Regions from separate parts of the Geobacillus sp. PLS 41 genome, predicted to be linked through region 1. Evidence: a T-box and tRNA genes for the amino acid it is inferred to sense, from the RefSeq annotation. Region 1 holds a T-box; the other holds one or more tRNA genes.
What was found. A T-box is a leader RNA that pairs with one kind of tRNA and senses whether it is charged. The one in region 1 lies ahead of alaS (alanine--tRNA ligase), so its partner is inferred to be a tRNA-Ala.
Positions count from the first base shown of each region.

Region 2: it has a tRNA-Ala gene. The T-box ahead of alaS (alanine--tRNA ligase) is inferred to sense a tRNA for this amino acid. The anticodon was not compared.

Region 1 is NZ_CM151395.1:1,550,198-1,553,614, forward strand. Features, by position in the region: gene ACVX3G_RS07610 (hypothetical protein) at 1-171, shown strand, start outside; gene ACVX3G_RS07615 (YrzQ family protein) at 183-317, shown strand; gene ACVX3G_RS07620 (AI-2E family transporter) at 436-1,497, shown strand; T-box leader at 1,545-1,769, shown strand; gene alaS (alanine--tRNA ligase) at 1,816-3,417, shown strand, end outside.
Region 2 is NZ_CM151395.1:1,165,785-1,169,201, reverse strand. Features, by position in the region: gene ACVX3G_RS05800 (protein-glutamine gamma-glutamyltransferase) at 1-42, shown strand, start outside; gene ACVX3G_RS05795 (DMT family transporter) at 13-921, opposite strand; gene ACVX3G_RS05790 (MgtC/SapB family protein) at 1,048-1,725, shown strand; tRNA gene ACVX3G_RS05785 (tRNA-Ala) at 1,798-1,870, shown strand; gene ACVX3G_RS05780 (DnaD domain protein) at 2,102-3,403, opposite strand.

The DNA.
Region 1 (3,417 bases):
AAACGAAAAAATTTAGGGAAAATCGGCGTCAACCAGTACTACTGCTGGGATTGCTTTATTGAGCTGTCCGTCTCGAAAGGGATGATCCACGCCCATCAAGTGGAAGAAGACGGAACGTTGAGTTCTCTTGACGACTTGTTTGACGACCACGAACGCACGATCCAATTTTAGGGGGGACACGCATGAACCGGATGATGACGTCGCTGTTAGCAGTCGGATTAGGCGTCGCCGCTTATCAGCTCGCCCAACGAAACGATTGGATGAACGGTCGCACGATGCGGAGGATGCGCCGCCGCTTGATGCAAGCGATCCGCTGACGGCGCTCGCCCTCGCCTTTGCGCGGGGGCGTCGCCTTGTGGCTGTCAAATAGTGCTAAAAGCGGTGAAGGCATATTTCCCGCCGCATCTCCTACACTAAACGGTAGGAGGTGTGGCGATGGGCGAGCAACAATGGCTGTCGTTCTTTCGCATCGGAAAATGGCTGCTCATGACGGCAATCATCTATTTGATCGTTCGGATGAAAGACGTTTGGCGGCCGGTCATTGATTTTATCGCAACGGTGTTGACGCCGTTTTTGCTGGCGTCGTTTATTACGTATTTGCTCTACCCGCTTGTGGAATCCATCCATCGCAAAGGAATGCCGCGCGCCCTTGCCATTTTGTTGATTTATTTGTTGTTTTTCGGTTTGGTCGGCTACGGCTTGTACCGCGGCGTGCCGCTATTCATCGCCCAGTTGCGTGAACTGGATGAACAGCTGCCGTCTTTGATGAATACATACCGCCAATGGGTGCGCCACATCCACGACGAGACGTCGAATTGGCCGCTTGAGGTGCACACACGCATCGAGGCGATGTTTGCCGAGATCGAGCAGGCAGCGGCGGCCGCCGTCGCGATGGCGATCAACGCCGCCAAATCGTTCATCGGTTCGGCGGCGACGCTGTTGATCATTCCGTTTATCGTCTTCTATATGTTAAAAGACATCGATGTGTTGAAAAAAGCGATTTGGTACATGACACCGAAGCGGTGGCGTGGGCCGGGGATGACGTTTTTGAAGGATGTCGATGAATCGCTCGGCGGCTACATTCGCGGCCAGCTGTTCGTCTGTGCGGCGATCGGTCTGGCAGCGGCGCTCGGCTTGTGGCTTGCGGGCATGGATTATCCGCTGTTGCTCGGCTTTGTCATTGGCGTGACGAACATCATCCCGTATTTTGGCCCGCTGATCGGCGCCGTTCCAGCGGTCATTTTGGCTGCCACCGTCTCGCTGAAAATGGTCGTGATCGTGCTTGTCATCATTTTTACCTTGCAGTTTTTAGAAGGGAACATCTTGTCGCCGTTGATCGTCGGCAAAAGCGTGCATATGCATCCGCTTGTCATTATGCTCGCCCTCTTTGCCGGCGGCGAGCTCGCCGGCGTGCTCGGCCTCATTCTCGCCGTTCCGACGGCGGCGGTGCTGAAAGTGGCCATCACCCATTGGAAAGAGCATTATGCTTCGCATTGACAAATGCTCTCTGCTTGTCTATAATCTTTCAATGAAAAAAGCGAATACATAACGCGATGACGGATCGAGTATGTTGCAGTCCATCTTAACGCGCGAGCTCGCGCACAGAGAGGAATTTCCGCGGCTGAAAGAAATTCCAGATGAAGGGCAACAGAAGGCTAATCCGGAGCGCAGGCAAAACCTGACGCAAGGCTGCGTTACGGCCAAAGAGGTGATGGGCGTTTTTTGCCCATAAACAGGGTGGTACCGCGAGCATAACTCTCGTCCCTGCAGGGGATGGGAGTTTTTTTATATAAAAGGCGAAAGGGGAGGATCATCATGAAAAAGCTGACATCCGCCCAAGTGCGGCGCATGTTTTTAGAGTTTTTCCAAGAAAAAGGCCATGCGGTTGAGCCGAGCGCATCGCTCATTCCGGTCGACGACCCGTCGCTGTTGTGGATCAACAGCGGCGTCGCGACGTTGAAAAAATACTTTGACGGGCGCATCGTTCCGGAAAACCCGCGCATTTGCAACGCGCAAAAATCGATCCGCACCAACGACATCGAAAACGTCGGGAAAACGGCGCGCCACCATACGTTTTTTGAAATGCTCGGCAACTTTTCGATCGGCGATTACTTCAAGCGTGAAGCGATCCATTGGGCATGGGAGTTTTTGACGAGCGACAAATGGATCGGTTTTGATCCGGAACGGTTGTCCGTCACCGTCCATCCGGAAGACGAGGAAGCGTACAACATTTGGCGCAACGAAATCGGCTTGCCGGAAGAGCGGATCATTCGCCTTGAAGGCAACTTCTGGGACATCGGCGAAGGCCCGAGCGGTCCGAACACGGAAATCTTTTACGACCGCGGCGAAGCGTTCGGCAACGACCCGAACGATCCAGAGCTGTACCCAGGCGGGGAAAATGACCGCTATTTAGAAGTATGGAACCTTGTCTTTTCGCAGTTTAACCATAACCCGGACGGCACGTACACGCCGCTGCCGAAGAAAAACATCGACACCGGCATGGGCTTGGAGCGGATGTGCTCGATTTTGCAAGACGTGCCGACGAACTTTGAAACCGACTTGTTCCTGCCGATCATCCGCGCGACCGAGCAGATCGCCGGCGAGCGGTATGGCAAAGATCCGGACAAAGACGTCGCCTTTAAGGTGATCGCCGACCATATTCGAGCCGTGACGTTCGCGATCGGCGACGGGGCGCTGCCGTCAAATGAGGGCCGCGGTTATGTGCTGCGCCGCCTGCTCCGCCGCGCGGTGCGCTATGCGAAACATATCGGCATTGACCGTCCGTTTATGTACGAACTCGTCCCGGTCGTCGGCGAGATTATGCACGACTACTATCCGGAGGTGAAAGAAAAAGCCGATTTCATCGCCCGCGTCATCCGGACGGAAGAAGAACGGTTCCATGAAACGCTCCATGAAGGGCTCGCCATATTGGCGGAGGTGATCGAAAAGGCGAAAGAGCAAGGAAGCGACGTCATTCCGGGCGAGGAAGCGTTCCGCCTGTATGATACGTACGGCTTTCCGATCGAGCTGACGGAAGAGTACGCCGCTGAAGCGGGCATGACGGTCGACCATGCCGGATTTGAGCGCGAGATGGAGCGGCAACGCGAACGGGCGCGCGCGGCCCGGCAAGATGTCGATTCGATGCAAGTCCAAGGCGGAGTGCTCGGTGACATTAAAGATGAAAGCCGGTTTGTCGGCTACGATGAGCTTGTTGCCGCATCGACGGTCATCGCCATCGTCAAAGACGGGCGGCTTGTCGAGGAAGTGAAAGCCGGCGAAGAGGCGCAAATCATCGTCGATGTGACGCCATTTTACGCCGAAAGCGGCGGACAAATCGCTGACCAAGGCGTGTTTGAAAGCGAAACAGGAACAGCGGTCGTCAAAGATGTGCAAAAAGCGCCGAACGGCCAACATCTT
Region 2 (3,417 bases), 380 kb from region 1:
ATCTTTGGAACGCTAGGGTCCGCTGCGTTCTTGCACCGTTAGCGGACCTTTTTCGTTTTTCTCCCACAAATACAGGGCGATTCCTGTTAAAATAAAAATACCGCCGATCCATTGAAACGGACGGATCGGTTCGCCAAACAGCCAGTAGGCCAAGGCGGAAGCGCCGATCGGTTCAAATAAAATCGCCATCGACACCGTCGAGGCGCTGACCCATTTGACCGCCCAGTTCATCACCGAATGGCCGAGCAGCGTTGGAATGACGGCGAGGGCGAGAAAACAAAGCCAATCCGTCAGCTGATACGCCGTCAGCGAAAGGCGAAACAGCATCGCGTACAGCCACAACACCGCCGCGCTGATGCTATAGACGATATAGGTATACGTCATCAATGACAACCGTTGTCGCACCTCTTGGCCGAACAACCAATACGCCGTGACAAACGCGCACGCAAGCAGCGCCAATCCATCGCCGTACAGCGCTTCCCCGCTGACGCGGAAGTCTCCCCAGCTGATGAGGATGCTGCCGATCATGGCCAACACCGCGCTCCCGACCGCGCCGACGGTCAACCGTTCGCGGAAAAACAACGCGCCGCCTGCGAAGGCAAACAGCGGCTGCAGCGTCACAAGCACGACCGAACTGGCGACGGATGTATAGTCGAGCGATTCAAACCAAAGGATAAAATGAAAGGCAAGCAAAACCCCAGAACAAAGCGAAAACAGCCAATCGCGCCGGGAGACGCCTCGGAGTTCGCTTCGATGCCGGAGGAACAACGGCGTCATGATGGCGACGGCCAAAAAGAGCCGATAAAAGGCGATCACCGCGGACGGCGCCTGCGACCATTTGACGAAAATGGCCGATGTTGACACGGCAAGCGCGCCGATGAATAGAGCGGCATAAGCCTTTGCTGTGCTTGGCGGCTTCATGTTTCTGCCAACTCACTTTCTACGAAAAGGAGTGTGCGCCCTGATCTACCACTTTCATGCGGAAGGGCGGACAAAAATGGTTCACGAACGTTTTCTTACATTATACCATGAACGAGGTGAGAAACGATGATGTTTGATCCGTTCCTCAAACTAGGGATTTCCGCCATTCTCGGGCTGATCATTGGGCTGGAACGGGAATTGAAGCGAAAACCGGTCGGTTTGAAAACGTGTCTTGTGATTTCCATTTCCAGCTGCTTGCTTACAATCGTTTCGATCGAATCGGCGTACGTCTTTCCGCTCAAAGACCATATTACGATGGACCCGCTTCGACTGGCGGCGCAAATTGTGTCCGGGGTCGGTTTTTTAGGAGCAGGCGTCATTTTGCGCCGCGGCAACGACAGCATCACCGGGCTGACAACCGCCGCGATCATTTGGGGGGCGGCAGGGATTGGAGTAGCGGTCGGCGCAGGCTTCTATTGGGAATCGGCGTTCGGCGTCGCGCTTCTCATTGTCAGTGTGGAACTCATTCCGTTTTTGATCAATTTTTTTGGACCAAAGCAGCTGCGCGAAAAAGAGGTGCTGTTGCAAATCACCGTGGCGGACGCCAAAAACATTACAAAGGTCATCGACCATTTAAAACAACAGGACATCAACATTAAAACGATGCGCATTAAAGACGTTGAAGAGAATGAACATTTGCTGAAACTAAGAGCCGTCATTGACCAAAAGCGCTCGACCGCCGAACTTTACTACGTCATCCGCTCCATTGACGATGTCGTGCACGTTGATATTGAAAGCGGGTGATCAAAAAAGGATTGCAATTGTCCGCATCCATATATATAATGGGACATGGACAGATCATCCATATCCTTTTTTGGGGCATTAGCTCAGTTGGGAGAGCGTCGTGCTGGCAGCGCGAAGGTCACCGGTTCGAGCCCGGTATGCTCCATTTGCCCAACCCTTGCCGTGCAAGGGTTTTTTATTTTTGTTTCGGGAGATGGCGATGAGCCATCCCCCTGTGAACAAATTCCCAAAAGAAGCCTCCCACCATCTAAACGTGAAGGGGCGCCAGCACCAGTGAACGACCTGACTGAACCTCAAATCGTGGGGCACACAAGAAATCGCTCGGTTCACGTCCCGTCATGAGATGAGACTCCTCGGACTCTTACGCCCTTCGGCTTCATCCGTCCGGGTTGGTTTTGTATTTTTTCAGACGTTCCTCCAACTCACGGCGCGCCTGCTCGATGTCAAAGTCGTCGTCTTCCGGCTGGCTGTAATCCATCTTCAGCCAATCCGGCACGATCTCGGTGCGGATCGGTTTCCGCATCGTTCTGCCGCCATCGGATGAAGGCGGGGCGGATCGTTGCTTCATCCGCTCTTTTCGAAACGCCAACCGCGCGGCGCGCACTTCGTCCACGGTGCGATACCCTTTTTCCGTCCAGTCGCGCAAAATCGTTTCCACGTACACCCACCGTTTGGCGCCGTTTTCCACCGCGATTTTCAATGCTTCCAACACCAATTCCTCGGACGCATCGTCCACCCATGCATTGATCTTTTCCCGCAAATAATCGCCGATCACGCCAAACCCGTTTTCCTCACAGAAGCGAACGATCTCCTTGTATGTGCGCACGCGCGCGTCTTCTTCGTCTTCTCTTTTGATCTCTGATGTCATCTCTGTTGTCGTCTCTGGTATTGGTCTTGTCAAATTGAGCACCTCGACCGCCCAGTTTGACCAGCTGGATGGTTCATTTTGCGCAAATGGACGGACTGTTTCGCCCATCGTCTGCTCATTTTGGCCGATCGAAACGCCATCGTAAACGGCCGAAATCTGATCTTGTTGAATCGTCGAAACGCTGCTTTGCCTCATCGACCCCCCATCTTCAGTGGGCAAAACCCTATTTTGAACCGTCAAAATGCCATCTTGAGCCGTCAACATCCCCCCTTGAACCACAGAAGCGCCGCCTTGAACGGCCGAGATGCCATCTTGCACAATCGAATCCCCATCGTGCGTCGTCAAACCCTCATCGTGAACGAACGAAACCCCGTTTTGAGTGAACGAAACCGCACCTTGAACGATCGAAACACCATTGTGCGCGGTCATCACGCCATCATCTGCCGCCTGCCCATGTTGTCCGTCCGACATTTCTGATATTTCTTTCGTTATTTCGGCCAGTTTGTCATAGTCGATCCGATACCATTTCGTTTTATCGATCTTGGAGCGGTTGAAATTCGCCGCGACGATGATCCCCATTTTTTCCAGTTTAAGAATGATCCGGCGAATCGTGCTTTCCGACCAGAACGGGAATTGTCGCTGCCAGTCTGCATACGTGTTGTACACCCACTTATAGCCGTCATGGACGTTTTCGCTTTTCTTGAGCCAATAATGCAGCTGCTGAACAACGATGCTTTCGTTCAACCCGATCGCCAAAGCGAGTTGCGGCAAAATGACCAACGGTTGATCATCGAAAAGCAAGTTGGACATGTCATCCTCTCCCC